Regions from separate parts of the Pseudarthrobacter sp. H2 genome, predicted to be linked through region 3. Evidence: predicted binding sites of a transcription regulator. Region 3 holds the regulator's gene; each other region holds the start of a gene.
What was found. The regulator LexA, encoded in region 3, represses DNA repair genes until DNA is damaged. The targets are predictions, from matches to a motif close to TCGAACANNTGTTCGA.
Positions count from the first base shown of each region.

Region 1: a site for LexA is predicted at 2,474-2,489, ahead of ACQCSZ_RS01225 (hotdog fold thioesterase). Genes of this name have one in related genera too.
Region 2: a site for LexA is predicted at 7,219-7,234, ahead of ACQCSZ_RS03985 (DUF222 domain-containing protein). Genes of this name have one in related genera too.

Region 1 covers NZ_CP189594.1:251,601-261,043, forward strand. Annotated here, with positions in the region: gene ACQCSZ_RS01215 (MFS transporter) at 1-246, opposite strand, end outside; gene ACQCSZ_RS01220 (AMP-binding protein) at 473-1,813, opposite strand; gene ACQCSZ_RS01225 (hotdog fold thioesterase) at 1,830-2,336, opposite strand; gene ACQCSZ_RS01230 (hypothetical protein) at 2,758-3,312, shown strand; gene ACQCSZ_RS01235 (hypothetical protein) at 3,328-3,486, shown strand; gene pta (phosphate acetyltransferase) at 3,549-5,675, shown strand; gene ACQCSZ_RS01245 (acetate kinase) at 5,684-6,886, shown strand; gene ACQCSZ_RS01250 (GNAT family N-acetyltransferase) at 6,981-7,556, shown strand; gene ACQCSZ_RS01255 (NAD(P)/FAD-dependent oxidoreductase) at 8,217-9,416, opposite strand.
Region 2 covers NZ_CP189594.1:842,796-852,238, forward strand. Annotated here, with positions in the region: gene ACQCSZ_RS03975 (NAD-glutamate dehydrogenase) at 1-3,639, shown strand, start outside; gene ACQCSZ_RS03980 (sensor histidine kinase) at 3,683-5,152, shown strand; gene ACQCSZ_RS03985 (DUF222 domain-containing protein) at 5,386-7,062, opposite strand; gene ACQCSZ_RS03990 (WhiB family transcriptional regulator) at 7,260-7,508, opposite strand; gene ACQCSZ_RS03995 (hypothetical protein) at 7,922-8,299, shown strand; gene ACQCSZ_RS04000 (hypothetical protein) at 8,340-8,942, opposite strand; gene ACQCSZ_RS04005 (FtsK/SpoIIIE domain-containing protein) at 8,851-9,443, opposite strand, start outside.
Region 3 covers NZ_CP189594.1:2,590,478-2,599,920, forward strand. Annotated here, with positions in the region: gene ACQCSZ_RS12235 (histidinol-phosphate transaminase) at 1-1,097, opposite strand, end outside; gene ACQCSZ_RS12240 (LysM peptidoglycan-binding domain-containing protein) at 1,187-1,615, opposite strand; gene ACQCSZ_RS12245 (hypothetical protein) at 1,614-1,823, shown strand; gene lexA (transcriptional repressor LexA) at 2,002-2,751, shown strand; gene ACQCSZ_RS12255 (ATP-dependent DNA helicase) at 2,805-4,934, opposite strand; gene hflX (GTPase HflX) at 4,927-6,513, opposite strand; gene ACQCSZ_RS12265 (class I SAM-dependent methyltransferase) at 6,963-7,577, shown strand; gene dapF (diaminopimelate epimerase) at 7,558-8,514, opposite strand; gene miaA (tRNA (adenosine(37)-N6)-dimethylallyltransferase MiaA) at 8,480-9,424, opposite strand.

The DNA of each region.
Region 1 (9,443 bases), 2.3 Mb from region 3:
TGCCACGAAGCCCACCGCATAGGCGCCGAAGCTGGCGATGAAGCCGACGGCGGGGGTGACGTTGGGGAAGAAGAGCGTGTTGAAGATGATGGCGGTGCCCACGCCGTAAACCACCATGTCGTAGTTCTCGAGCACGGTGCCGATGAAGCCGGCCCAACCGGCCCGGCGAAGTTCCGTCTTCGGAACTTCCGGGTGGGGCGCTGTGGTGTGGAGGGGGGTCTCAGAAAGCGAGGGGGATTGCGTCATTGCTTGTCCTGTTCTGGATGACATGACCGACCGTTAGGTGGGCTGTCCATCCAGAATAGCGACTTGGATCACAGGTGGCAACCGGTTGCCCATTAATGGCAACCTGATGCCATCAGGCGATGGAGTCCGGAGCGGTGCAGGCTGGAGATCGCCAGGCGCGCCCCGGCCAGGACCAGGGTCCGCGCCGGATTCAGCCGCCGGGGCATGGTCACCGCAAAATTCAGGGTCAGGCCTTGGGACGCATGTCGTAGATCCGGCGCAGCTTGCCGTTGGAGCGCTCCAGCGAGCCCGGGTCCACGACGTCGACAGTGCAGGACGACCCGACGTGGATCTTGATCTGCTCGGTGAGGGTGCGGGCGGCTGCCGTGCTTCCCTCGGGGGTGACGGATTCGCGGCGCTCGATCCTGACGGTCAGCTGGTCCATCCGCTGGCCCTCGGGGCGGGTGAGCTCGAGCTGGAAGTGCGGGCTCAGCTCCGGGATGCGCAGCGCGATTTCCTCGATCTGCGAGGGGAACAGGTTCACGCCGCGCAGGATGATCATGTCGTCGCTGCGGCCGGTGATGCGGCCCATGCGGCGGTGCGCCGGGCGGGCGGTGCCGGGCAGCAGGCGGGTCAGGTCCTTGGTGCGGTACCGGATGATCGGCAGGGCTTCCTTGGTCAGCGAGGTGAAGACCAGTTCGCCGTGTTCGCCGTCGCCCAGCACCGAGTCCACGCCGACGGCGGGGTTGAACGCGTCGATGATTTCGGGGCGGAAGTGGTCCTCCCAGATGTGGCAGCCGTCCTGCGTTTCCACGGCCTCGCCGGCCACGCCCGGGCCCATGACCTCGGAGAGCCCGTAGATGTCACAGGCCTTGATGTTCATGGTCACCTCGAGCTCGTGGCGCATTTCCTCGGTCCACGGCTCGGCACCCAGGACGGCGTACTTCAGCGAGGTGGAAGCCGGGTCGATGCCCTGCTTGGCCATGGCGTCGGCGATGGTCAGCAGGTAGGTGGGGGTGGCCAGGATGGCGTCGGGCTTGAAGTCCTGGATGAGCGTGATCTGGCGTTCGGTCTGGCCGCCGGAGATCGGGATGACGGTGCAACCCAGGGCTTCGGCGCCGGCGTGGGCGCCCATCCCGCCGGTGAACAGGCCGTAGCCGTAGGCATTGTGGACCTTCATGCCCGGGCGGACGCCGGAGGCGCGCAGCGAGCGGGCCACGAGCTTGGCCCAGTCGGCCAGGTCCTTCTTGGTGTAGCCCACCACGGTGGCGCGGCCGGTGGTGCCGGAGCTGGCGTGGATGCGGGCCACCTCGTGCTGCGGCACGGCGAACATGCCGAAGGGGTACTCCAGGCGGAGGTCTTCCTTGGTGGTGAAGGGGAACTTGCCAAGGTCGGAGAGCTCGCGGAGGTCCGTGGGGTGGACCCCGGCCTCGTCGAACTTGCGCTTGTACAGGGGGACGCGGTCATAGGCGTACGCCAGGGTGTGCTGCAGGCGGCTGAGCTGCAGCGCCTCCAGCTCATCGCGGGAAATGGTTTCCTCGCGGTCCAGGACGGCATCACTGGGGGCGGCGACGGTTTCTTGGGTCATCTGGGGTTCCCTGTTTCTATTTCTTGGAGATGGTACGGCTGCGGCCGCGGAACTCGGCGATCAATTCGCCCGGGAGGATGTCTGCGGGGAGCTCGCCTGGGACGGTCGCGGCCGGAGCCGCGAGGGAGGCCGCCGGGCCAGCGGGGTCCGCGGCGTAGATCTGGACGTCGTAGAGCCCGCTGCGCCCCGTGCTCGCGCGGCGGTTGGCGACGGCGGTGAGCACCTGGCCGCGGAAGGCCGACTTCAGGAAGTTGATGTCGACGCCGGAAGCAACGGTGATGGAGTCTTCCTCGCCGGGCTGCGGCTTCGCCGGGTTGCAGGCGAGGGCGAACGCGGTGTCGCCGAAGGCGAAGATCATTCCGCCGTGGGCCATCCCGAAACCGTTCAGCATTTCCTGGCGGAGCGTCATGCGCAGGGTGGCATGCCCGTCGTCCAGTGCGAGCACTTCGATGCCCATCCATTCGGAGGCATAGTCGTCCTGCAGGATGGGGTGGGTGCCACCGGAAATGCTCACTTCAGCCATGCGTCATTGCCTCCAGCTTTATTTACCGAATGTTCATTAGGTAATCCCATTTGGGTGCCTTCTGTCAAGACCCAGTGAGCCCTTCATCCCCAGCCGACTGGTGAAATGCCATCCTTACATCGACGTCGGGGACCCCGTCGAAGACCTGTCCTTGGCAGGGAACACACGGCCGGAATCCACGCCCCGGAAGTCCAGGGAGTCCCGTCTGTCGGCCCCAAGGCCGGGTCGGGTGTTCCGTAGTGGCGGCCCGCCGTGCGGGTGGTGGCACATCGATATCCAGTAGCGGCCACTCGTGACCGGGCCGGCTCCTCACCCTAGGTTGGACTCACCGGCACCTCTCTGCAGGCACAACCGGATGGAGTCCCGGCGTTCGGGCGGACAGAGATCCGGGCCGTACTGCCAACGCGAAAGGATGGACATCATGGGTATCAGCCTGAAATCAGCCACGGGTAAGCTCCGGGCCTTCACCTCATCTGTCGCCGCGGACGGCAGTTCCTTTGTCCCGGGGCCGCACGGGCGGATACCCGGATCAACCCCCTGGGCGGCGGAGGGGGACCAGCCGCGGGAACCAGTGCCGCGCCGGAACCGGGCCCGCATCGACCGGGCGCCAGTCCTGGACCGGTTCCGGATAGAGGAGTTGGCCGGGGAACTTCAATCGCGGACCAGTTTCCTTGAATTCGTGAACCTGTTTTTGGTCCTGCTCCCGCACCGGGTCGATTACGCTGTCAGCGCCCTGGACGGTGAGGACCGGGAAACGGCCTGCGCCGCCGTTCTGAGCCTGGCCTCGTCTGCCGCGATAACCGGTGGCCGCCGGCTCGAACTGGTTGCCTGTCTGATCGACGACGACCTCCATGCGGGCCGCGTGAACCGGGCACGGGAGACGGGCCGCCGTCTCGTCCCGGACGCCGCGGGCCTGGCATCAGCCCTCGCCCCCTTGGTTGCGGGCACCTTGGCTGCGGGCAGCCGAACCACTTAGGCGCCCGTCTGGACGGTGGAAACACCGAAGAATAGTGGCTTCCCCGGGCCGGCCACGCCGGCCACGGCGCAGGCCGGGGAAGACACCCCGCTGACCAAGGCCCTGGCCACCCGGGCAGCAGGCTCCTCCACGGGTGAACCACCCGGCCGGACAAGTGAAAGCCCGGACAAGTGAAAGCCCGGACAAGTGAAAGTATGGTGGGACGGAGCAGCAACACATCACTACAAAGGGCGGCCATGGCCAAGGGAATCTACGTCAGCGCGACCACGCCGGGCTCCGGCAAGTCGCTCATCGCCCTGGGCCTGGCGGACATGCTCCACCGGCATGCGGACCGGATCGGCTTCTTCAAGCCGGTGGTCACGGGCCCCGACGCCGCCTCCGATCCCATGGTGGCGCTGATGAAGGCCCGGTTCGGGCTCGAGGAGGACCGTTGCCGCGGCGGGCTGACCTTCGCCGAGGTCCGCGGGCTGCTGGCCGAGGGAAAGCGCGAGGAAATCGACGCCCGCTGCGTGGAGATCTTCGCCGAGATCGCCCGGCACTGCGACGTCGTGATCGTGGAGGGGACCGACCTCACCGGCCAGGACGCCGCCGTCGAGTTCGACCTCAACGCCCGGCTGGCGAACAACCTGGCGGTCCCTGTCGTCGCCGTCGTGGGGGCGAAGGGGCGCACCGTGGCGGAGGCCGCCGACGCCGTCGAGGTGGCCCGCAAGGAGCTCCTCGCTGCACGCTGCACGCTCCTGGCCATCATGGTCAACCGTGCGGATCCGGCGGACCTGGAGGGCATCGCGGCCGCGGTCCGGCCCGGCGCGACCGGCCGGCCGGTCTACGTCCTGCCGGAACTGGAGGAGATCGCGCGGCCGACGACGGGCGAGGTGGCCTCCGCCCTGGCCCTGGGCCAGGTGGCCGGGCTGCCCGATCTGGAGCGCGATGTGCGCTCGGTCAGGGTGGCCGCCATGAGCGTCGCCAACTTCCTGGGCGTGCTCGACGACGGCGCGCTGGTGATCGTTCCAGGTGACCGCGCGGACGTGCTGGTCGCCTGCCTCGCCTCGTCCTGGTCGCCGGAGTTCCCGGTGCCCTCCGCGCTGATCCTCACCGGCGGCCTGGCCCCCGACGCCAACATCTATTCGCTGCTCGCACAGGCCCCGTTTCCGGTCTTTGCCGCCACCGAGGACACCTACGCCACGGCCCAGCGGGTCTCCGAGGTGCGCAGCGAGATCTGGTCCGGCCACCGGCGGAAGGTGGCCTCGGCCGTGGGCCTGTGGTCCAGGCGCGTGGACGAGGCGGAACTGCTGGAGCGGCTGCACCTGCCGCGGCCGGAGCGGATGACGCCGCTGCGGTTCCTGCATGAGCTGATCGAGCGGGCCCGCTCGCAGCGCCGGCACATCGTGCTGCCGGAAGGGAAGGACATCCGGATCCTGCGGGCCGCGGAAATCCTGCGCCGCCGCGACGTCTGCGAGCTCACGGTACTGGGCCGCGAGGCCGACGTCCGCGAGGTCGCCTCCACCCAGGGCATCGACCTTTCCGGGATCCGGATCGTGGACCCGGCCACCTCGGAACTCCGCCACGGCTTCGCGCAGAAGTATGCGGAGCTGCGGGCACACAAGGGCGTGGACCTGGCCAGGGCCCTCGAGGTGATGCAGGACGAGAGCTATTTCGGCACCATGATGGTCCAGCTCGGCGTGGTGGACGGGATGGTCTCCGGCGCCGCGCACACCACGGCGCACACCATCCGGCCGGCGCTGGAATTCGTGAAGACCCGGCCGGGCGTCACGATCGTGTCCTCCGTGTTCCTGATGCTGATGCCGGACCGGGTGCTGGTGTACGGCGACTGCGCCGTGAACCCGGAGCCGAACGCCGAGCAGCTCGCGGACATCGCCCTCGCCTCGGCCGAAACGGCGGTCCAGTTCGGGGTGGAGCCGCGCGTCGCGATGCTCTCCTACTCCACCGGCGGCTCCGGCTCCGGCGAGGCCGTGGACAAGGTCCGGCAGGCCACCGGGCTGGTCAAGGCACGCCGGCCGGACCTCCCGGTGGAAGGCCCCATCCAGTACGACGCCGCCGTGGACGCCGCCATCGCCGCGTCCAAGATGCCGGGCTCGTCCGTGGCCGGGCAGGCGACCGTCTTCATCTTCCCCGACCTGAACACCGGCAACAACACCTACAAGGCGGTGCAGCAGTCCTCCGGTGCAGTCGCCGTCGGGCCCGTCCTGCAGGGGCTGCGCAAGCCCGTGAACGATCTGTCCCGGGGCTGCACCGTGGAGGACATCGTGAACACGGTGGCGATCACCGCCATCCAGGCGCAGACCGCGGAAACGCCGGAAACGCCGGACCCGGCGAAAATACAGTCCGTGGAAGCCAAGGCTTAGGAGGCCCCATGCTCGTGCTCGTCATCAACTCCGGCTCATCCTCGCTCAAGTACCAGGTGCGCGACGTCGAGGCCGGCAGCGTGCTCGCCGAAGGCCTGGTCGAGAAGATCGGGATGGGAAACGGCGGCGAAGGCGACGGCGAAATCGAGGGCCCCCGGGACCATGCCGAGGCCCTCGGGCAGGTGGGGGCAGCGATCCTTGAGGCGCTGGGGGACCGCGTGCTCGACGCCGTCGGCCACCGGGTGGTGCACGGCGGGGAACGCTTCGCCGAGCCGGTCCTGGTCGACAACGAGATCACCCGGGCGATCGAACGGCTCAACCCGCTGGCCCCGCTGCACAACCCCGCCAACGTGCTGGGCATCCGCGCGATCACCAGGAAGTGGCCGGAGCTGCCGCAGGTGGCCGTGTTCGACACCGCCTTCCACCGCACCCTGCCCGAGCACGCCTGGCGCTACGCGGTGCCGGACTCGCTCTACACGAACCACGGCATCCGCCGCTACGGCTTCCACGGCACTTCACACGCGTACGTGGCGCAGCGTGCCGCGGCGCTGCTGGGCCTTCCGCCGGAAGAGTTCGACGGCGTGATCGCCCACCTGGGGAACGGCGCCTCCGTCACGGCGATCCAGGGCGGCAGGTCCGTGGACACCTCCATGGGCTTCACCCCGCTGGAGGGCCTCGTGATGGGCACCCGCTCCGGCGACCTCGACCCGTCCATCCTGGTGTTCCTCGGCCGGGCCGGCTGGTCCCCGGAGGACCTTGACGCCATGCTGAACCGCCAGTCCGGGCTCAAGGGCCTCGCCGGGAACAACGACATGCGCTCGGTGGTGGAGGCCGCGGAAGCCGGCGACGCGAAGGCGGCGATGGCGCTCGCGGTCGCCTCCTACCGGCTCGCGAAGTACATCGGCGGCTACCACGTCGCGGTCGGCGGGGCCAAGGCGATCGTCTTCACGGCCGGGATCGGGGAGAACTCGCACCAGTTCCGGGCGCTCGTGGCGGACAGGCTGGGCGCGCTCGGCGTGGAGCTCGACGCCGGGGCCAACCGGGTCCGTTCCGCGGAGCCGCGCGTGGTTTCCACCGCCGGCTCGGCCATCCCGGTGCTGGTGGTGCCCACCGACGAGGAGCGTGCGATCGCGGAGGCCACCGCCGACGTCGTCAGCCGTTCATCCTCAATCGTTCATCGGCTGCTCCGTAACGGCCCTCTTGACGGCTGAAAACGGCCGTTTGGGCCCACGCCGGCAGGGTTCCCTGGCCGAGCTTGCGAGGCGAGGGGGCCGGTGGGGAGCAGCCGATGGGTAGTGTGGGGCCATGAGGGAACTTCAGCTGCCCCTGCCCCTGCGCACGGCGCGGCTGGTGCTGCGCCGTTTCGAGGCCGGGGACCTGGACGCCTACCACGCGTACCATTCGCTGCCGGAGACCGCCCGGTTCCTGCCCGGCGACGCCAAGAGCTACACGCAGTCCATGGAGCTGGTAGGCCGCTACGCCAACTTCGCGTTCGGCAGGGAAGGCGACTGGGTCTGCCTGGCCATCGAAGCCGCGGACGCGCCCGGGCTGCTCGGCGAGGTGGTCCTCAAGTGGCTCCCCGGCCGCGGGCAGGCCGAGATCGGCTGGAGCCTGGCCCCGGCAGCCCGAGGAAGAGGCATCGGCACGGAAGCGGCAGGGGCACTGCTGCGGCTCGGCTTCGAGGAGCTGGGCTTCCACCGGATCGAGGCCAGGCTCGATGCCCTGAACACCGCCTCGGCCGCGCTCTGCGAACGCCTCGGCATGCGGCTGGAGTCAACGCAGGTGGACAAGTGGCACTACAAGGGCCGGTGGGCCACGGAAGTGGTCTATGCCGTCCTCGCCCAGGAATGGGCCCGGGAATGGAAGGCCACGGCGATTTGACGGCAATGGCCGTTACCGGCCCGCGCGAACGTGCACTTCAGGCCCGCGAAACGGCGATTTCCGGGCCTGAAATGCTCGTTCGCGCGGAGAGGGCGGCGATATCCGGCAATCGGGTGCCCGCCTGGCTACGGCGCGGAGCTGGGTCGGGCCGGCCCACACCCCGCGCCGCCTCGAACTCCGCCCCACACCCCGCGCCGCCTCGAACTCCGCCCCACACCCGCATCGAACCCCGCCCCACACCCGCATCGAGTGCTCCGCAATGGCCCTTATGGGGACTCAATAGGGCCGTTACGGAGCACTCGATGGGGTTTCGAGGCTATTCCACACCGGCGGCGTGCTCTCACTCCGGCCATATGACGGAAATGGCCGCAATCGGGTCCTTCTTGGCGGCCATATCCGGCAATCCGGTGTCGGTGGCGAGACCAGGCCCTAATCCGCGGCGGTTTCGACGGGCTCAATCTCCGACCATGGGCTCAGTCACCGGCGATCTGACGAAGATGGCCGCAATGACGACTTCATTGCGGCCATATTCGTCAATCGGATGCCCGCGGGAAGGGCAAACGGGGCCCGGCGGGGCGCGGCGAGACCAGCCCCGGGTACTGAGGCCGGCAATCGGGCGCCGGGCGGAGCCGCCGGGCTCCCATGCGCCGGCGGGAAACCCTAAGCCCGGCCCTTGAGGATCAGGTTCCAGTAGACCTGGGGGAAGAGGTCGCGGTCCACCACCCAGGATGCCCGGCTCTCTTTCCAGGTGGGCACCTTCGGGATGGTGGGCATGGGCCGGTACTGGTCGTCGAACTCGGCGAACACGACCGTGGAGCGGGACACCGTGAACGGGCACACGGAGTACCCGTTGTACTTCTCCGTCACCGGTTTCCCGTCCTGGGCCGCAACCAGGTTTTTGGCCAGCACCGGGGTCTGTTTGCGCAGGGCGCCCCCGGACTTGGAGTTGGTGGTACCCGCGGCATCCCCGAGGGACCAGATGTTCGGAAAACGCACGTGCCGGAGGGTTTGCGGGTCCACCTCCACGAACCCTCCGGCGTCGCCCGGTGCCGGCAGGTCAGTGGCCTTGAGCCAGTCCGGGGCCGACTGCGGCGGGACTGCATTGAGCACGTCGTACCGCAGCTCGTCGGTGGTGCCGGTGGTGTTGTCCCGGATCAGCGCTGTTTGTCCCGCGGCGTCCACCGAGATGAGTTCGCTGTTGCAGCGCAGTTCGATGCCGTACTCGGCGATCTTGCGGTTCAGCTCTTCATCGATGCCCGGGACCCCGTACACCGTGGGGTAGGGCTGCACCATGACCACCCGGATGTCGTCCAGAACCCCCTGCTCCCGCCAGTAATCGCAGGCAAGGTACATGGGTTTCTGGGCGGCGCCCCCGCATTTGATGGGGCCGGAGGGCATGGTGAAGACCACTGTGCCGGCCTTCAGCCCGCTGAGCAGCGTCCAGGCCTTGGGCGCCAGGCTGAATTCATAGTGGGACGCACCGAAGGGGGAATGCACGGCCTCGGCCAGACCGGGAATGAGGTCCCAGTCCAGCTGCAGGCCGGGGCAGACCACCAGATGGCCGAACCCCACCCGTGCGCCGGAGGCCAGCGACACCGTATTGCCCGCCGGGTCGATGCCCACTGCGCTGTCCCAGATCCATTCCACGCCGCGGGGGAGGACCGAGGCCTGCGTCCGGACGGCCTCGGACGCCTTCGCCCGCCCTCCGGCGATGTGGGAGAACAAGGGCTGATAGAGGTGGTGGTCCTTGGGCTCCACCACGGCCACGTCCCTGACACCGTAGCGCTGGAGGCGCGCCGCCAGGGAAATCCCGGCGCTGCCGCCACCGATGATGAGGACCTCGTGGTGCTGCCCGGCCATGGCGTTACTTCATCTCAGCCAGGAGGG
Region 2 (9,443 bases), 1.7 Mb from region 3:
GATATTTACGGCAGATTCATGTCGGCCGTCGTCTATCTGCCCCGCGACCGCTACACCACGAATGTTCGCCTGCGCATCGAGCAGGAACTGCGGGAAACCTTCAACGCCGTGTCCATCGACTACGAGGCCCGGATGACCGAATCCGCGCTCGCCCGGCTGTTCTTCCGGATCCGGCTGCCCAAGGACGCGGACGTCAGCAACGTCAACAGCGACGAACTGGAGAAGCGGCTGGTCCGGGCCGCACGCTCCTGGAGCGAGGGCATCGCCGAGGTCCTGCGCGCGCGGGCCGAGAACGGCGGTGCCGAGGATGCCAAGGAACTCGCAACCATCTGGGCCGAAGCCTTCCCGGAAAGCTACCGCGTCGGCTACGAAGTGGAAGACGCCCTGGAGGACATTGCGCGCTTCGAGAAATACGGCGCGGCGGCCGAACGGGCCGGGGAAACCGTCAAGGAGAAGCCCGGCGTCCACGTGTACCTTCCGGAAGGTGCCGGCGCAACGCTCGAGGAGGACGCGCGCGTCAAGCTCTACATGCTGGAGCCCAAGAGCCTGAGCCAGATCCTGCCCTATTTCCACAACCTCGGCCTCGAGGTCCTCGACGAGCGTCCCTTCGAGATCGAAACCTCGGACGACCGTGACTTCTTCCTCTACGATCTCGGCCTGAAATACCCGGCCGGGGTGGACCCCCTGGGCACCGGGCAGCTGCTCGGGGATTCCTTCGGGGCAGCCGTGTCCGGTGTCGTGGAGTCGGACAGCTTCGACCGGCTGGTGCTGCGTGAGGGGATGCACTGGCGCCAGGTGATCGTGCTGCGCGCCTACGCCAAGTACATGCGCCAGATGGGCAACACCAACTCCTTCGGGTTCATGTCGGACACCCTGCTGGCGAACCCCGATGTGACGCGCGGGCTGACGGCCCTGTTCGCGGCCCGCTTCGATCCCGCGCTGGACGACGCCGAGCGCGCGCTCAAGCAGGACGAGGCCCGGGCCGGACTGGACGCCGCCATCGAACAGGTCGCAACCCTCGACGCCGACCGGGTGCTGCGCACCTTCAGGAACCTCATCCAGGCGACGCTGCGGACCAACTACTTCCAGAACAAGACGCACGTCAGCTTCAAGCTCAATCCCGCCCTCATCGAGGGGCTGCCGTTCCCGCGGCCCATGTTCGAGATCTGGGTCTACGCGCCCCGGGTCGAGGGCGTTCACCTGCGCTTCGGCAAGGTGGCCCGCGGCGGGCTGCGCTGGTCGGACCGGCGCGAGGATTTCCGCACCGAGATCCTCGGCCTGGTCAAGGCGCAGACCGTCAAGAACGCCGTGATCGTTCCCACTGGGGCCAAGGGCGGCTTCTTCGCGAAGCAGCTCCCGGACCCGGCAGCGGACCGGGCCGCGTGGATGGCCGAGGGCGTCGATTGCTACAAGACCTTCATCCGCGGGCTCCTGGACATCACCGACAACCTCGTCACGACGGCGGAGGGCGAGACGGTCGTGCCGCCGGCCGGCGTCGTCCGGCACGACGGCGACGATTCCTACCTCGTCGTCGCGGCCGACAAGGGAACGGCGTCCTTCTCCGACATCGCCAACGGGCTGGCCGCGGAATACGGCTTCTGGCTCGGCGACGCCTTCGCCTCCGGCGGGTCGGTGGGCTATGACCACAAGGCCATGGGCATCACCGCACGCGGCGCCTGGGAATCGGTCAAGCGGCACTTCAGCGAGCTGGACCTGGACACGCAGTCGGAACCGTTCACGGTGGTGGGGGTCGGCGACATGTCCGGCGACGTCTTCGGCAACGGCATGCTGCTCTCCAGGCACATCCGCCTGCTGGCCGCGTTCGACCACCGGCACATCTTCCTCGACCCGGCCCCGGACGAGGCCGTGTCCTTCGCGGAGCGCCGGCGGCTCTTCGAGCTGCCCCGGTCATCCTGGGATGACTACGACAAGTCACTGATCAGCGCGGGCGGCGGCGTGTACGCGCGCCAGGCGAAGACCATCCCCGTCTCGGAGCAGGTCAGGGCTGCCCTGGGACTGCCGGACGGCACCACCCAGCTCAGCCCGCCCGAACTGCTGCGCGCGATTCTGCTGGCCCCGGCCGACCTGCTCTACAACGGCGGCATCGGCACCTATGTGAAGGCCGGCACCGAATCCAATGCCGAGGTCGGCGACAAGGCCAATGACTCCATCCGCGTCGACGGGCGCCAGCTCCGGGTCAAGGTCGTCGGTGAAGGCGGAAACCTCGGCATGACGCAGCGCGGGCGCATCGAGGCTGCGCTGCAGGGCGTCATCCTCAACACCGATGCGATCGACAACTCGGCCGGCGTGGACTGCTCCGACCATGAGGTCAACATCAAGATCTTCGTCGACCGGATGGTGGCGGCGGGCAAACTGGGCCCGGCCGAGCGTGCGGACTTCCTGGCATCGATGACCGACGAAGTCGGCCGGCTGGTGCTGGAGGACAACATCGACCAGAACATCCTGCTGCTCAACGACCGGATGCGCGTATCCGAGTGGAGCCCCAGCTATGAGCGGCTCATGGACTGGCTGGAAAAGTCAGCCGACCTGAAGCGGGATCTCGAGGCGCTGCCCAGCACCGAGACGCTGCGTGAGCGCCTGGACCAGGGCCAGGGCCTGACGTCACCCGAGCTGTCGGTGCTGGCGGCCTACGCCAAGATCGAACTTGCCACCGCGCTGCGGGACAGCGACCTTGCCGAGGACCCATGGTTCCGCGCGACGCTCCGGGACTATTTCCCGAAGCAGCTGCGGGAACGGTTCGACGCCGAGCTGGACACCCACCCGCTGCGCCGGGAAATCATCGCGACCGTCGTGGCCAACGACATGATCAACCTGGGCGGCATCACCTTCGCATTCCGGGCCATGGAGGAGACCTCGGCCACCGAGGCCGCCGTCGCCAAGGCCTTCGTGGCGCTCCGCGAGGTCTACGAGCTGGACATCATGGTCGCGGAACTGAACGAGCTGCCGGCGTCGTTCCCGACCGAACACTGGAGCACCGTCCACCTGGACATCCGCCGGCTCCTGGACCGGGCAGTCCGCTGGCTGCTCAGCCAGGGCAACACCGCCCGTCCGATCGCCGAGATCGTGGCGGAGTTCAAGCCGCTGATGGACCCCATGCGGGCCCGGCTGCTGGACTATCTGCGTGGCGACGACCATGCCAGGGTGGCCGCATGGCTCGAGAAGGCGCGGGGCTGGGAACTGCCGGAAGACCTGGCACACCGGTGGGCGGAGCTGTTCGAGAGTTTCGTGCTGCTGGATATCGCCAAGATCGTCCGCGTCAGCCCCGAGCCCGTGGAAGACATCGCCCATGTCTACTACACGGTGTTCAACCGCTTCCATGCCGATTCCCTGCTCGAACGCATCACGAAGCTGCCGAGGAAGGACCGCTGGCAGGCCCTGGCCCGTGCGGCCCTCCGCGATGACCTGTACTCCACTGTCCTGGACATGACGACGGCGGTGCTGGAGTCGACCCCCGCGGGGTCGCCTGCCGAAGAACGGCTGCTGGCGTGGGAGGGCCAGAACATCGAGCAGCTGGGCCGGGCCCAGAGCATGTTCGACGAGGTCAACGCCCTCGAAGCGGATGACATGGCCTCGCTGTCGGTAGCATTGAGGCTCTTGAGGTCAATCGTCCGACGCTAGGGTGGCATCCCGCTGCCCGCCGTGCGTCGCAAATGGAGGTGCTGTGGCTATCTTTACGGACCCTATCAGGGAGCATGCTGATTTCGGGCCGGGGGATGCCGAGTGGCTGCACCTGCTGGTCGGCGACTGGCAGATGGTCGCCGACCTTGCCTTCGCCGACCTGGCGCTGTGGTTTCCGCACCCTGAGCTCGGTTACGTGGCGCTGGCCCACGTCCGCCCCTCCACCACGCATACGGTGTTCCACGCCGACTTCGTGGGGGAGGGGATCAGGTCGGACCTGTTGCCGCTGGTCGAGAAGGCATGGGGGAGCCGCATGATCGAGCGCTCCAACGAGACCAACTGGAGCAGCGACATGGCCCTGCGGGTGGAGGCCGTGCCGATGGTCCGCAACGGCCGGACGCTCGCAATCGTGACCTCCCACATGGATCTCTCCAGCTCGCGGATGCCGTCACGGCTCGAGCTCACCTACCGGCAGTGTGCCTATGATCTGCTGCGCATGGGCACGCTCGGGCTGTGGCCCGACTTCGCCTCGCCCACGGGGTCGCGCCGCGGCGCGCCGCGCGTGGGTGACGGCCTGATCAGGCTCGACGCCGAGGGGATCGTCCAGTATGCGAGCCCCAACGGCGTTTCTGCCTTCCGCCGCCTCGGCGACGGCGAGTCCCTCGAGGGCAGGTCCCTGGCCGAAGTGACCGCCGGGCTCCTGAAGGACCGGCGCATGGTGGACGAAACGCTGCCCCTCGTGGTCACCGGCCGGATGCCGTGGCGGAGCGAGATCGAATCCCGCGGGGTCAGTCTGTCCCTGCGGGCGATTCCCTTGCGCGACGAGCAGCAGCGGTTCGGGGCGCTTGTCCTCTGCCGCGACGTCTCCGAGCTGCGGCGCCGGGAAATGGAACTTGTCACGAAGGACGCCACGATCCGCGAGATCCACCACCGCGTCAAGAACAACCTGCAGACCGTCGCGGCCCTGCTGCGCATGCAGTCACGCCGCATGGTCAGCGACGAGGCGAAGCAGGGGCTCGAGCAGGCCATGCGGCGCGTGGCGACCATCGCGCTGGTGCACGAGACGCTGTCCCAGGGGCTGGCGCAGAGCGTCGACTTCGACGAGCTGATCGGGCGGCAGTTCCGGCTCTCAGCCGAAGTTGCCTCGCCCTCGCAGCAGGTCAAGACGCAGCGCTCGGGGCTGTTCGGCGAACTGCCGAGCGACTTCGCGACCCCGCTGGCCCTGGTCATCAACGAACTGGTGACCAACGCCGTCGAGCATGGGCTGGAAGGGCGGACCGGCACGGTCTGGCTGATTGCCGACCGCTCTGAAAGCGAAACCGGCGAGGAGCTGCTCACGGTGACGGTGGAGGACGACGGCGTGGGCCTCCCCGAAACGCCCTACACGGAGGGGCTGGGGCTGCAGATTGTCCGCACGCTGGTGACCAGCGAGCTGGGCGGGACCATTGCGTGGAAGGCCCGGGAGGGCAACGGAACCGCAGTCCAGATTGTCCTGAGCCTGGCCACCCGCTGAACGGGCGTTCTCCGGCCGGTGGTTAGACGGCCATGAATTAACACCATGAATTAACAAGTCTTTCGAGTGGGCCGACCCTTTTGTATGGACAGCTAAATTCCAGCCCAATGACCGGATGCTTTCGCGGCCCGGTTGATCCTGTCCTCCGCGGCCCAGCGCTCAAACGGCAGGAAGCATGCCACCAACTTGGTTGGATAACCGCGCTGAAACGGCCCCCAACTGGCCGGTCGGTCTCATTGGAACAGGCAGCATTCCGGGAAGGGGTCGTGGAGGGGCGCTGGCCGGCCCGGATCGTCCGTGTCTGCGGTGGGGAATTGGTGCCAGTCGGTGAAGGAGTGCCATTCGGGGAAGGGGTCGGGGGGCAGTTCCGGTCCGGGATCCTGGCCGGGGTCCTGGCAGGGGTGCCCGGTTGGCGGCGGGTCCGGATAATGTCCTGGGTCTGCGGGCGGGCCTTGGTCCGGGCCTGTGTCTGTGGTCAGGATGTGGTGTGGCCAGTGGGGTGGTTCCCAGTCCTGGCGTTCGCTGGGGTAGTGCCGTCTTGACGGGGAGGTCCACCCTGGTGGGTTGTCCTTGCTGGCTCCGGTTGGTTTCCAGGCGGAGTTGTGTTTGAGGCGGTGGTGTCTGGGGCAGGGTTGGCCGAGGTTGGAGATGCCGGTGGTGCCTCCGTCGGCCCAGGCCAGGAGGTGGTCTGCGTCGTTGTCCAGGGAGTGGTTGTTGCAGCCGGGGAAGGGGCATCTGCCGTCGCGGAGGCGCAGCCATTGACGCTGGGCTTTCGTGAGGCGGTAGCTGCTCCGTCCGATTTCCAGCGGGGCGCCGTCGCGGGGGTCTGTCAGGACGCGGTAAAAGGAGTCGGCGCCGTCGGTGATCAGGCGGCGGGCCATGGACGGCGGGATCGGCCCGTACCCGTCCAGGGTGGCTGGTTCGTCGGTGGCGCCCAGGAGGGACAGGACCGGGACGGTGATCAGGACCTGCGCCCTCGGGGACGGGACACCCTCGGCCGTGCACCCGCCGGCGCCGGTGCCGCCGTCGGCCGTTCCGCCGGTGGTGCCGGTGCCGGTGGTGTGGCTGGTGAGGAGCCAGGTGGCGGTGATGTCGGCGCGGAGTTGGGTGAGGGTCCGGGCCTCGTGGGGGCCTTGGAGGGCGCGGGCGGCGGCGGTGGTCCGTTCCCGGATCCCTGTGGCGGTGTCGGCCGGGAGGTAGGCGGAGAGCCAGGCCATGCCGTCCCGGTCCGGGGTGTAGTCGACCCGGCGGTCCTCGGCGCTTTTGGTGTGGCGTTTTTCGATGCTGACCGGGTGGTGGCGTTCCCGCCAGGTGCGTGCCTTGGCCCGGAACCGGGACGGGACGAGTTCCCCGGCCTGGCACCCGCGGGCGGGGTTCGAGGCGTCGGGGTCCAGGAAGTGGGATTCCAGCGCGGCCGTTCCGGCGGGATCCAGGCTGGTGGTTTCCTCGACGATGATCCGGGCGTGCTGCCAGGAGATCGTCCCGGCCTGAAGGGCCGTCAGGGTCGGCGGCAGCGCCGTGGTCAGTGCCCGGCATTCGGACAGGAGGGCTCCGGCGGTCCGTTCGCTGACGGTCAGGACGCAGGCGACCTCGGCGACCACGGCCATCTCCTGGGCGGTGCGTTCCTGCGGGGACGCCGCCGGGGAGGCCAGGGCCCTGGCCGCCTGCACGTATTCCGCGGCCAGCCTCACCTTCAGCGCCGCGGTCCGGGCTTCCAGCCGGGCCACAGTGGCGAGTCCGTCCAGGCAATCGTCCGCCAGATCCCGCAGCGGGTCGGCGTTCCGGAGGGGGTCTGCGCCGGGCGGAGCCGGGCGGTCCGCGCCGGCGAAGGCGGCAAGCACAGCAGCGGACGCGGCGACGGCCGCCAGGGCCTCCCTGCTTCCGGCACTCCACGCTGTTCTGCTGTCCACACACTCAGTACATCAGGAGGCACCGACAATATGATGAAGCTGGTCGGTGATGCCGCGCGACTCGGGCACCGGCTGACGCCAGGAGGGGGTTTGTCTTATTAACGGGCAATGGCCGCGGACCAGATGGTCTGCGGCCATTGCTGCATACTGCCGAAGCCGAACGGGCGTTGGCCGCTCGAGCCTTGTCCCCGAGAGGATCAGGAGGCGCGGCGGGCCCGTGCTGCGCGGCGCTTGAGCGCACGGCGCTCGTCCTCGCTCATGCCGCCCCAGACGCCGGCGTCCTGGCCGGATTCGAGGGCCCATTGGAGGCACGTGTCAATGACGGGGCAGCGCCGGCAGACGCTTTTTGCTTCTTCGATCTGCAGGAGCGCGGGACCGGTGTTGCCTACGGGGAAAAACAGCTCCGGGTCCTTGTCAAGGCACGCTGCGCGGTTACGCCAATCCATGCTGATGTGTCACTCCATTTCGTGGGAACGCGTTAAATGCCTTTGTGAAATTATTCACTAAAGGCTTCATAAGAAAGGGGGCCTTCGGGCCCCCTCGGTCATCTGGATTAAGCGTGTCATGTTAACGCCTCGTAAACAAGGGGTAATTGACTGCAAGATGCCGTGGGATCGTGAGCGATGCATCACATTGAGTGGCCGCGGCCGCACATTTAGTCGACTATGTCCGGTAGGGTGCCAGTGTGTCAAGACCCCCGGTGAGCGCCTCCGATCCTGCCGATGATTCCGCCGGCGATTCCGCGGACGGGGCCCCCGGTGTGCCCGGGGACAAAGCGGCAGATGTGCCCCCCGGCGTGCCGGCGGGAGTACCCGGCGGCGGTCCGCCCGCCGAGGGAGCCGCCCGGCCCGCCGGCGTCCTGGTCATTTCCATCATTGTTTCCCTTGAAGCAGCAGCACTGCTGGCCGCGGCTCTCTGGTACGGAATCCAGCTCCTGACAGGGGCTCCGGTGCTCTCGTTCTGGGGCGCCGTTTTCACTTTGGGGCTGCTGCTGGCGTTTGCCGCCTGGCTCATCGCCGTGGCCCGCTTCCTCTTCCGGGGCTACCGCTGGCCCAGGGCCGGCGCCCTCGTGGCCCAACTCTTCGCACTCACGATCGGCTTCCCGACCCTGACCGGCGGGTACCCCCTGGCGGGGCTGGCCATGCTCCTGCCGGCCGCCGCGGCGATAGTGCTGCTGTTCGACAAACGCGTCATTGCCTTCGCTTCCAGGGCTGGCGGCGCGCCGCCGGCCCTGTAGCGGAGTCATCGAAGGCCCGCCGGGCAGAGGTTCCGGACGCCTACGCCGACGCCAGTTGAACCGCTGCGGCGCGACCGTCCGAGATCACGACGGCACGCCCCGGCGGAGGGCCGTGCTCCGGTTCGAACCGTACTCCGAAGAGGTCTCCGTCCGTGAGGCTGCGCGGACAAATCAGGATCCCCTTTCCCAGGCTGCGGGCGCCGAGCGCGAGGGGCACCCGCTGCTGAAGGGCCGGACCGAAGCCCGCCGTCATGATCACGGTCCAGCCCAGGCCGTTCAGTTCGTGCAGCCGCCTGTTGGTTTCGGCCGGCTGCAGGTCAACATCATCGGCCATGAGGATCGCGTCCCGGGCTACCTCGCCGGCCAGGGCCCGGGCCAGGGTGTCCGCCCAGAACGTGGCCGGGTCTGACCCCAGGCCCGGCGCCAGCCAGTCCCGGGGGGACGGATTAAGGCCGGGGAGGGCTGCCAGCAGGGTGCTCTTGCCCGAGGCCGGCCCGCCGAGGACGGCAAGGACGCAGCCACCGGGCAGGGGAACGGTGAATGGCTGCAGTTCATCTCCGCCGACCCCGATGCGCAGCGGTATGTTTGCGGCATACCGCGCGGGAGGGTCGCCTCCCGGTGCTACTGAGCGGCCCGTGCGCAACGCACGACGGCTGGGTCCGGGGTCCGGCTTGAGCCGGGCGAGGACCTCGGTGACGGTAACCAGCGGGGGCAGGGCTTCGACCCGGAAAGGCCGGCTGGACAGGGCGCTGCCGTCTGTGGACGGTCCGGTGACGTTCCGGCCGGCCGGCGCGGGCCGTTCGAACAGCTGGCAGCCGTGGCCCCCGGACAAACGGTCCGTCACGAAGGCGCCGAAAACGGCAACGCGGCCGGGAACCGGCCTCCAGCGCCGGCAGCCGCGGCCACGCCAGCCGGCTTTCTTCGGTGGTGCCGGCGGGGAAGTAGACCCGGTTGGGGATGGCCCCGAAAAACCGGGCGGTCGCCAGTTCGCGCTCGCCGGAGACGAGGACAGTGACCCCGGCCTTCGGGCCGTCCCGGACGATGTCGTGGAGAAGGTCCTCGGCCCAGGCCTGGGGGCCGGAGCGGATTGCTGACGCCCACGATCCCCAGCCGCTGATGACGAGGACCAGGGGCGGCGGGTCAT
Region 3 (9,443 bases):
CCGGTCAGGATGCGTTCGAGGGCCTCGAGGAACGCTGTGGTTTCCGTCTCAGTTCCGGCCGTCACGCGCAGGTGGCCGGGAATGCCGACATCACGGATGAGCACCCCCGCGTCCAGCAGCCCCTGCCAGGTCTCGTGCGGGTCCTCGAGGCCGCCGAAGAAGACATAGTTGGAATCGGAAGCGGCCGGCTTGAGGCCCATCCGCTGCAGTTCGGAGACGATCCGGTCCCGCTGGCGCTTGATGTCCTCGACGTCGGCCATGAGCGCCACCCGGTGGTGCAGGGCGGCCAGGGCCGTGGCCTGGGTGATCGCCGAGAGGTGGTACGGAAGGCGGACCAGGCGCAGGGCGTCGGTCACTTCGGGTGCCGCGGCCATGTACCCCAGCCGCGCGCCGGCGAGGGCGAAGGCCTTGCTCATGGTCCGGGAAACGATGAGCCGCTCCCGTCCCGGCAGCAGCGTGAGCGCGCTGGGCGTTCCGTCGTGGGCGAATTCGTGGTAGGCCTCGTCAACGATCACGATGGTCTGGCTGGCCTCACCGGCGGCGTAGACGGCCTCCACGACGTCGACGCCAAGGCCGGTGCCGGTGGGGTTGTTCGGGGAGCACAGGAAGACGACGTTGGGTTGGAGTTCGCGCACCTGGCGTGCTGCCGATTCCGCGCTCAGACCGTAGTCCCCGGCGCGCACGCCCACAAGGTATTCCGTGTCCGTGCCGGCGGCCAGCAGCGGGTACATGGAGTATGTGGGAGGGAAGCCCAGAGCAGTGCGGCCCGGGCCGCCGAAGGCCTGGAGGATCTGCTGGAGCACCTCGTTGGAGCCGTTGGCCGCCCAGATGTTCTCCGCGCCCAGTCCGTGGCCGAGATACTCCGCCAACGCTTCGCGCAGCTCGGTGAATTCGCGGTCCGGATACCGGTTCAGGCCCACTGCCGCTGCCGTCACGGCTTCGGAGATGGCCGCCTGGACGTCGGCCGGGACACCATGGGTGTTCTCGTTGACGTTGAGCAGGATGGGGACGTCCAGCTGGGGCGCCCCGTACGGGCGCAGGCCGCGCAGATTGGTCCGGAGGGGAAGTCGGTTGAGGCGCTCTAACTGGTCAGTCACCTCAACAGTTTAAGTGAGGCCGCGGCGGGCCCTGAAACTGTGACGCCCCGGCCCCGTCTTTTGGGGCTGCCGATGCTTGGGGAGCCGGGCTACTTGGACGGTACGAAGAGCTGCTGGCCCGGGATGACGCGCGCTGCGTCAAGGTTGTTGAGCTGGACGATGTCCGCGACGACGTCCCGGGGATCGCGCTCCGGTGCGACAGCCCCGGCGATGGCCCACAGGGAGTCCCCGGCCTGGACCGTCACGGACACGGTAGGCGTCAGCGACAGCTCGGATGCGGAGTCCGCCGCCTTGGCGGGGGCGTTGAGGAACCCGCTGAACGAGAGAATGAGGGCGGCCAGCAGGATAAGCGGAAGGCCGAAGAAGATGAACCTGCCCCGGCGGGTCAGCCGGAGCGGGGCCTGCCTGGCACCGGGGGCAGCGGCCGGCGCCGCCGGAGCGTGGCTGCCAAAGGACCGAACCTGTTCGGATGGATCGTACTGGCCGAATGTGTCGTGAAACGCGCCTGATGCTGACATGAACTTAGCCCTCCTGGACCATACGGTGCCGCTGCCGCCAGGCAGCCTGCCCTCGAACGTGTTGCCGAACGTCTACCTCTGCTTTGGCCTCAGCCAATCGAATACATATTCGAACTTTGCTGGTTCTGTTTTAGCACTTATTGACGAACATTGTCGAGACTCGCTAGAACAAATGTTTGAAAATCCGGTCCGGCTGGCCTACGTTTGAGTGACAGAACAAGCTCTTCCGGAGTTGAACCCAGTATTTGATCAGCAGCAGTTGAACCCAATAGTTGAACCCAGCCGTTGATCAGCAGTAGTTGATCAGCAGGGTCTGACAATTCAGACCGGAAGATCCCGGCCACCGCGGAACGGCGGCCGGGCGGATTGGAAAGGCGTTGGCGAACATGGCAGCACAAGCCACCGGCGGCAGGGCCACCCAGCGGGGTCCCCAGCCGGCCCGGGCACCCAAAAGCCTCACCGTCCGGCAGAAGAAGATCCTGGAAACCATCCAGCGGTCCGTGACGGACAAGGGATATCCGCCGTCCATGCGCGAGATCGGCGACACCGTCGGGCTCGCCAGCCTGTCCAGCGTCACGCACCAGCTCTCACAGCTGGAGAAGCTCGGTTACCTCCGGCGCGATCCCAAGCGTCCGCGCGCCATGGAGGTGCTCATGCCGCTGACCCTCGACGAGGGGACCACCGGGATTTCCGGTGTGGCGAAATCCAGCGGCCTGCGGACCGTGGGAGGGCTGTCCGTTTCGGAGCTCGCCAGCGCCACGGACACCGCCATGGTGCCGTTAGTGGGGCGGATCGCCGCCGGCGGCCCCATCCTCGCCGACCAGGTCGTGGAGGATGTCATGCCGCTGCCGCGCCAACTGGTGGGCCACGGCGAACTCTTCATGCTGAAAGTGGCCGGCGATTCGATGATCGACGCCGCCATCTGCGACGGCGACTGGGTCGTTGTCCGGCGTCAGAGTGACGCCCTCAACGGCGAAATCGTTGCCGCGCTGCTGGATGACGAGGCAACGGTCAAGACCTTCCGCCAGCGCGACGGCCACACCTGGCTGCTGCCGCAGAACACCCAGTACGAGCCCATCCTCGGCGACCACGCCGTCATCATGGGCAAAGTCGTCTCGGTCCTGCGCTCCCTCTAGGCCGCCGCCGAACGTTCCCGGCCGTTCCCGGCCGGCCCGCCGGCCGCCTGCGCCTACGTGGCAGCCTGCCGGGACTCCTTCGACAGCCGTTCCAGGGCCGCCAGGGCAACCGCAGGGTCGGTCGTCGGCCAGAACGGCGGCAAGGCGGCGCGGAGGAAGGCTCCGTAGCGTTCGGTGGAGAGCCGCGAATCCAGCACCGCCACCACGCCCTTGTCCGTCGTCGAACGGATCAGCCGGCCGGCCCCCTGGGCGAGCCGGATCGCGGCATGGGTGGCCGACACGGACATGAAACCGTTGCCGCCGGATTGGGCAACGGCCCGTGAGCGGGCGGTCATCAGCGGATCATCCGGCCGGGGGAAGGGAATCCGGTCGATGACCACGAGCCGGCAGGAGTCGCCGGGTACGTCGACACCCTGCCAGAGGGACATCGTGCCGAACAGGCAGGTGTCCGGCTCCTCGCCGAACTGCCGCACGAGCCCGGTCATGGTCGAATCACCCTGGCACAGGATGTCCATGTCCAGCCGGGGCCGCATTGCCTCGGCCGCGTCCTCCGCGGCGCGCCGCGAGGAGAAGAGGCACAGCGCTCCGCCGCCGGAGGCCCGGATCAGGCGCTCGAGCTCGTCGAGGGCTTCCGGCGAAGCCCCGCGGCCGGGTTTGGGCAGGTGCTTGGCGACATAGAGGATGCCCTGCTTCGGATAGTCGAAGGGGGAACCGACGTCGACGCCGGTCCAGCTGGGCGCGCCGGGGCCCACCAGTCCGAGGCCTCCGGCAGTCGGTTCGAAAGCGGAGCCGATCGCCAGCGTCGCAGAGGTCAGGATGACGGTGTGGTCCGCGAACAGCCCTTCCCGCAGCCGCCCGGCCACGCTGAGCGGTGCCACGTTGATCAGCGCCGGTGCGCTCTCGTCCGGCGGGGAGTATCCCTGTGCCGGGTCGAAGGTGCTGTTGCGGGAGAACCACACGACCTCGCGGTTTTCGCGGGCGGCCAGGAGCCGCTCGCAGAGTTCCAGGATGACCATGAGGCGCGAGCGCGCGAGCTGGCGGCCGCCGTCGGGCGTGCTGGCGCTGTCCCCCTTGGAATCGGAGAGGGCCGCGCGGCAGGCATCGCGCAACTGGTCGACGCAGTCCAGCTGTTCGCTGTTGAGCCCGTTGGGCAGGAGGCCGCTGGGCGCGCCTTCGATGGCCAGTTCGAGGTGGGCGGCCGCGTTGTTCAGCGCGTCCACGGTGATGCCGGTGTGCTTGCGGGCGCCGGAGGCGGCGGCGTGCACCATGGCCACGGAAAGCTGGCCGGACACGGCGCCCGTGACCCGGTCCTGGAGCTCGTGGGCCTCGTCCACGACCACGACATCGTAGTCCGGGAGCACGGCCAGGCCTTCGAAGGCGCTGACGGCGAGCATGGCATGGTTGGTGACGACGACGTCGGCGTCGGCGGCGTTCTGCCGGGCCAGTTCGCTGAAGCATTCGGCCGCGAGCGGGCACTTCTGCGCGCCGAGGCATTCCATCGAGGTGACGGAGACCTGCCGCCAGGCCCGGTCCGTGACACCGGGCACGAGTTCGTCCCGGTCCCCCGTGGCCGTGTCCTCGGCCCATTCGCGCAGCCGGACGATTTCCTTTCCCAGCTGGGAGGACGGGCCGCCCAGGGCCGCCGCGAAGTGCGGCACGGACGTGTCCTCGCCGAGGGAGAACAGCTGGCCTTCGGAGGGCTCCTCGGACGGGAACCCGCCCTCGAGCTTGTGCCGGCAGACGTAGTTGGAGCGGCCCTTGACGAGCGCGACCTTGACGGGACGTTCGAGGGCGGGGGTGATGGTCTTGAGCAGCCGGGGCAGGTCGCGGCCCACGATCTGGGTCTGCAGGGCCAGGGTTGCGGTGGAAACCAGGGTGGGCTTGTCGCTGACGAGCGAGTGGGCGATCAGCGGAATCAGGTACGCCAGGGACTTTCCCGTGCCGGTTCCGGCCTGGACCAGCAGATGGTCACCGGTGTCGATCGCGTTCGCCACCTGCCGCGCCATTTCGTGCTGGCCGCTGCGGCTCTGCCCGCCCATGCCGGACACCGCCCGGTCGAGCAGTTCGATCACGAACCGCTCGCCGGCCGGGCCGCCGTCGGGTGCGGGCGCGTCGGGTGTGGGCGCATCCGGTGCGGGCGCATCAGGTCCGGGCGCATCAGCCCCGGTCACCGCGTCAGTCATTGCTGATGAACGAATCCAGTTCAGCGGCGAAGCCTTCGCGCACCATCACCACGGCCCTGGTGCCGGTTTCCTCGTGCTGGAGGCTGAGGATCTCGGCGTCGGTTTCGTGGAGCTTGCTGAGCAGGTCACCGCGGTTGTACGGGATCATCAGTTCCAGCTTCACGCTGGGCCGGGGAATACCCTCGCTGATGGCCTTCAGCAGCTCCGGAATGCCCTCGCCGGTGCGTGCGGAAACCACGACATGGCGCGGTTCGCGCTGCTTGAGGCGTTCGATCACGAAGGGATCGGCGGCGTCGGCCTTGTTCAGGACGATGATTTCCGGGACCTTGCGGGCGTCGACTTCGCTGAAGACTGCCCGGACAGCGGCGATCTGGCCCTCCGGATCGGGATGGGAGACGTCCACGATGTGCAGGATCAGATCAGAGTCGGCGACCTCTTCCAGGGTGGAGCGGAATGCCTCCACGAGCTGGGTGGGCAGCGAGCGGACGAAGCCCACGGTGTCGGCGAGGGTGTAGCCCAGGCCGTCCGCGGTTTCGGCCTTGCGGACCGTCGGGTCCAGGGTGGCGAACAGGGCGTTCTCCACCAGGACGCCGGCGTCGGTCAGCCGGTTCAGCAGGGAGGACTTGCCCGCGTTGGTGTATCCGGCAATCGCCACCGAGGGGACGGCATTACGACGGCGGTTTGCCCGCTTGGTTTCCCGGGCCGGCTTCATCGCGGCGATTTCGCGCCGCAGCTTGGCCATCCGGGTACGGATCCGCCGCCGGTCCAGTTCGATCTTGGTTTCACCGGGACCGCGCGAGCCCATGCCGGCGCCGGCGCCGCCCACCTGGCCACCGGCCTGTCGGGACATCGACTCGCCCCAGCCACGAAGGCGCGGGAGCAGGTATTCGAGCTGGGCCAGTTCGACCTGGGCCTTGCCCTCGCGGCTCTTGGCATGCTGCGCGAAGATGTCCAGGATCAGGGCCGTCCGGTCGATGACCTTGACCTTGACAATGTCTTCGAGGGCACGGCGCTGGGAGGGCGCGAGTTCGGCGTCGACCACGACGGTGTCCGCGCCGGTGGACATCACGATGTCCTTGAGCTCCTGGGCCTTGCCGGAGCCGAGGAAGGTGCCCGGATCGGGCTTCTGGCGGCGCTGGACGAGTCCGTCGAGGACCTCCGAGCCGGCCGTCTCGGCCAGGGCTGCGAGTTCGCGCAGGGAGTTCTCGGCGTCGGCGAGGGTGCCTTCGGTCCAGAGCCCGGCCAGCACGACGCGCTCCAGGCGCAGCTGGCGGTATTCGACTTCGGTGACGTCTTCGAGTTCGGTGGACAGGCCGGCGGTACGGCGCAGGGCGTGCCGTTCCTCGAGGTCCTGCTGGTCGCCGTCGTAGCTGCCGTGTTCCTCCGCCAGCCCGGAGATCGCTTGGGCCCTGCCGAGCACGGTCCTGGGGTCGGCGCCGTCGTCATCCGGGCCGGTACTGCGGCCTGTGGTCCGGGCGGGGGTGTCCTTGGAGAGGATCCGGTCGATAACAGCCTGGATTTCCTCGGGGCTCATGTCCGAGGCTGCTGAATCGGGTCCGGTGTTGGGCTGACTGGTCATGGTCTCCTTTGAAGGTTCGGCACTTTCAGAATAGTGCCGATTGATGCTGTGTGGCGCGGTATTCGCGCTGGGCTGACGGCTGGAGGTCATCCGGGCCTCCTGGAATGCCTGCGGCGGCGCCGGCAGGGTGGGCTCCAATGCGGAGCGGAAGGGAAAGGTGGTGCGGCGCGAGGCGCCGATGGGGTGAAAGAATTTATGCGGTCAGCATTACGGGACTCCAAGTGAAAGGCGCGCCGGACCGGTGACGTCACTGCTGTGAGTTCCCTGCGGGGGCGCCGAGCGGAAGGTATCAACCTGCGTCGCTGCGGGGACGGGTTTCAGGCCGTGTGGTTGAAACCCGTGCCGGCTACTTGAAGTTCAAGATCATGTGTTTAAGCCTAGCAGACCGCTCTGATCCGCCCGTGCCCCGGTTTCCCATCGGGGCCGCGGGCCAACTAATCTGGCCAGTTATGGAGTCCGCACACTATTTCAGCGCCCAGCCCGCCGGGCCGTTCACCCGCAAGCCACTGACCGTGGAGCTTGCCGGCGAGACGCGCCACCTGCAGACGTCCTCGGCGATCTTCAGCCCGGACGGCATCGACAAGGGGACGGCCGTCCTGCTCGCCGAGGCGCCCGCCCCGGCACCGCAGGGAAACCTGCTCGACATCGGCTGCGGCTGGGGGCCGGTCGCGCTGACCATGGCCCTGCGGGCGCCGCACGCCCAGGTGTACGCGGTGGATGTCAATGAGCGCTGCGTGGCGCTGACGAACGAGAACGCCGCCCTGCTGGGGCTGGGAAATGTCACGGCCAGCACTCCGGACGCCGTGGACCCGGAGCTTCGCTTCGACACGGTCTGGTCCAACCCGCCCATCCGGATCGGCAAGGATGAGCTTCACGCGCTGTTGCTGCTCTGGCTGCCCCGGCTCGCCCCCGGCGGCTCTGCCTGGCTGGTGGTGCAGAAGAACCTGGGCTCGGATTCGCTTCAGCGCTGGCTGGCGGCCGAGCTGGATTCCAGCTTCACGGTCACCCGGGAGAGCACCTCGAAGTCCTTCCGGATCCTGCGGGTCAGGAAAGCGTCCCGCTAGCGACGATCACGGCCGGGCCGCTGAGCTCGACGTGCTCGTGCCCCTCCGGGCCGAGGAAGAACTTCACACTCACGACGCCGCCGGGCACGTGGACGTTCCAGGCGTCCGGTGCGCCCTGGCCGGCCCAGTGGCGGATCGCGACGGCGGCGGCGCAGGCGCCGGTGCCGCAGGACTGGGTCTCCCCCACTCCCCGCTCGTGCACCCGCATGGTGATGGTCCCCATGCCGTCGTGGACCAGCGGCTCGGACGGCACAACGAACTCCACGTTCGTACCGTGCGGCGGCGCCGGGTCAACGTGCGGTGCGGTGAACAGCTGGGTCGCTTCCAGCTCTGCCGGTTCGGCGAGGGCCACGACCGTATGCGGGTTGCCCATGCTGACCGAGAGCGCGGGCCTGGCCACTTCCAGCCCCGCGGCGCTGACCAGCGAATCCATGGCCCGGGCGATAGCCTCGCCCGGGAAAATGAATTCCCAAGGGCCCATGTCCACTGCGTAGCCGGCCGCCGTGCGGACGATCGTCTTCACCCCGCCGCGGGTGCCGATGGTCAAGGACTTCCCGGCCGGCAGATCGACCAGGCCCTCCGCGATCAGGAAGTGCACGAAAACCCGGACGCCGTTGCCGCACATTTCCGAGAGCGAGCCGTCGCCGTTGCGGTAGTCCATGAACCACTCGGCCTCCGGGTGCCGTGCCAGCAGCTCCTGGCCTTCGGGGAGCAGCCGGGACGGTACGGCGCGGATCAGCCCGTCGCCGCCGATCCCCCGGTGGCGGTCGCACAGCGCCGCGACCTGCCCGGGAGTGACGGAGAGGGCGCCGGTGGGATCCGCGATCAGCACGAAGTCGTTGCCGGTGCCGTGGCCCTTGGAAAACTTCAGTCCGCTCAGGGCTGCAGTGCCGGGCTCAGCGTTACGGTCGGCGGCCACTGCCAGGGATTCGTCCATGTTCCAAGGTTACCGGTCCGGTGGAGGCTTCGCGGCAGAGGGCGGCGGCCTTGGCCGCCAGCTCCGGATCCTGCCAGTCAAGCCAGGTGATGCGCGGATCCGCGCGGAACCAGGTGAGCTGGCGCCGGGCGAACTGCCGGGTGGCGATGATCGTTGCCTCCGCGGCCTGATCCACGTCCGATTCGCCGTCGAGGACCTTGAGGAACTGGGCGTAGCCGAGGGCCCGGGGCGCGGTCTTCCCCAGCCGGAGTCCCGCTGCGTCGAGCGTCCTCACTTCTTCGAGCAGGCCCTGGTCCACCATGCGGTGGACACGGCGGGCGAGCCGTTCGTGGAGCAGCGGGCGGTCCACCTCCAGCCCGATCTGCACGGCCGGCGCGAAGTACTCGCGGGTGGGCATGAAGGAGCTGAAGGGCCGCCCGGTCAGTTCGAACACCTCCAGGGCGCGGACGATCCGGCGGGCGTCGGCGAGCCTGCCCGCGGACACCGGGTCGACACGTTCCAGCCGGGCCCGCAGCGGCGCCGGTCCCGCCGCTGCCAGCTCCGCCTCGAGGCGGCGCCGGATGGCCGGGTCCGTGCCGGGAAACTCCAGGACGTCGAGGGCCGCACGGACGTACAGCCCGGAGCCGCCGGCCAGGATCGCGCGTTTCCCGCGGCCGTGGATCCCGGCAACCAGGGCCCCTGCCTGCTGCTGGAAGTCGGAGACACTGGCTTCCTCGGTCACGTCCATGATGTCCAGGAGGTGGTGCGGCACGCCCCGGCGTTCGGCCGCGGTGATCTTCGCCGTGCCGATATCCATGCCGCGGTAGAACTGCATGGAGTCGGCATTGATGACCTCGCCGCCAAGTTCCAGCGCGAGCGAGACGGCGAGATCGGACTTGCCGGAGCCGGTCGGCCCGACGACGGCGATCACCGGCGGCGCGCCGGGAGCG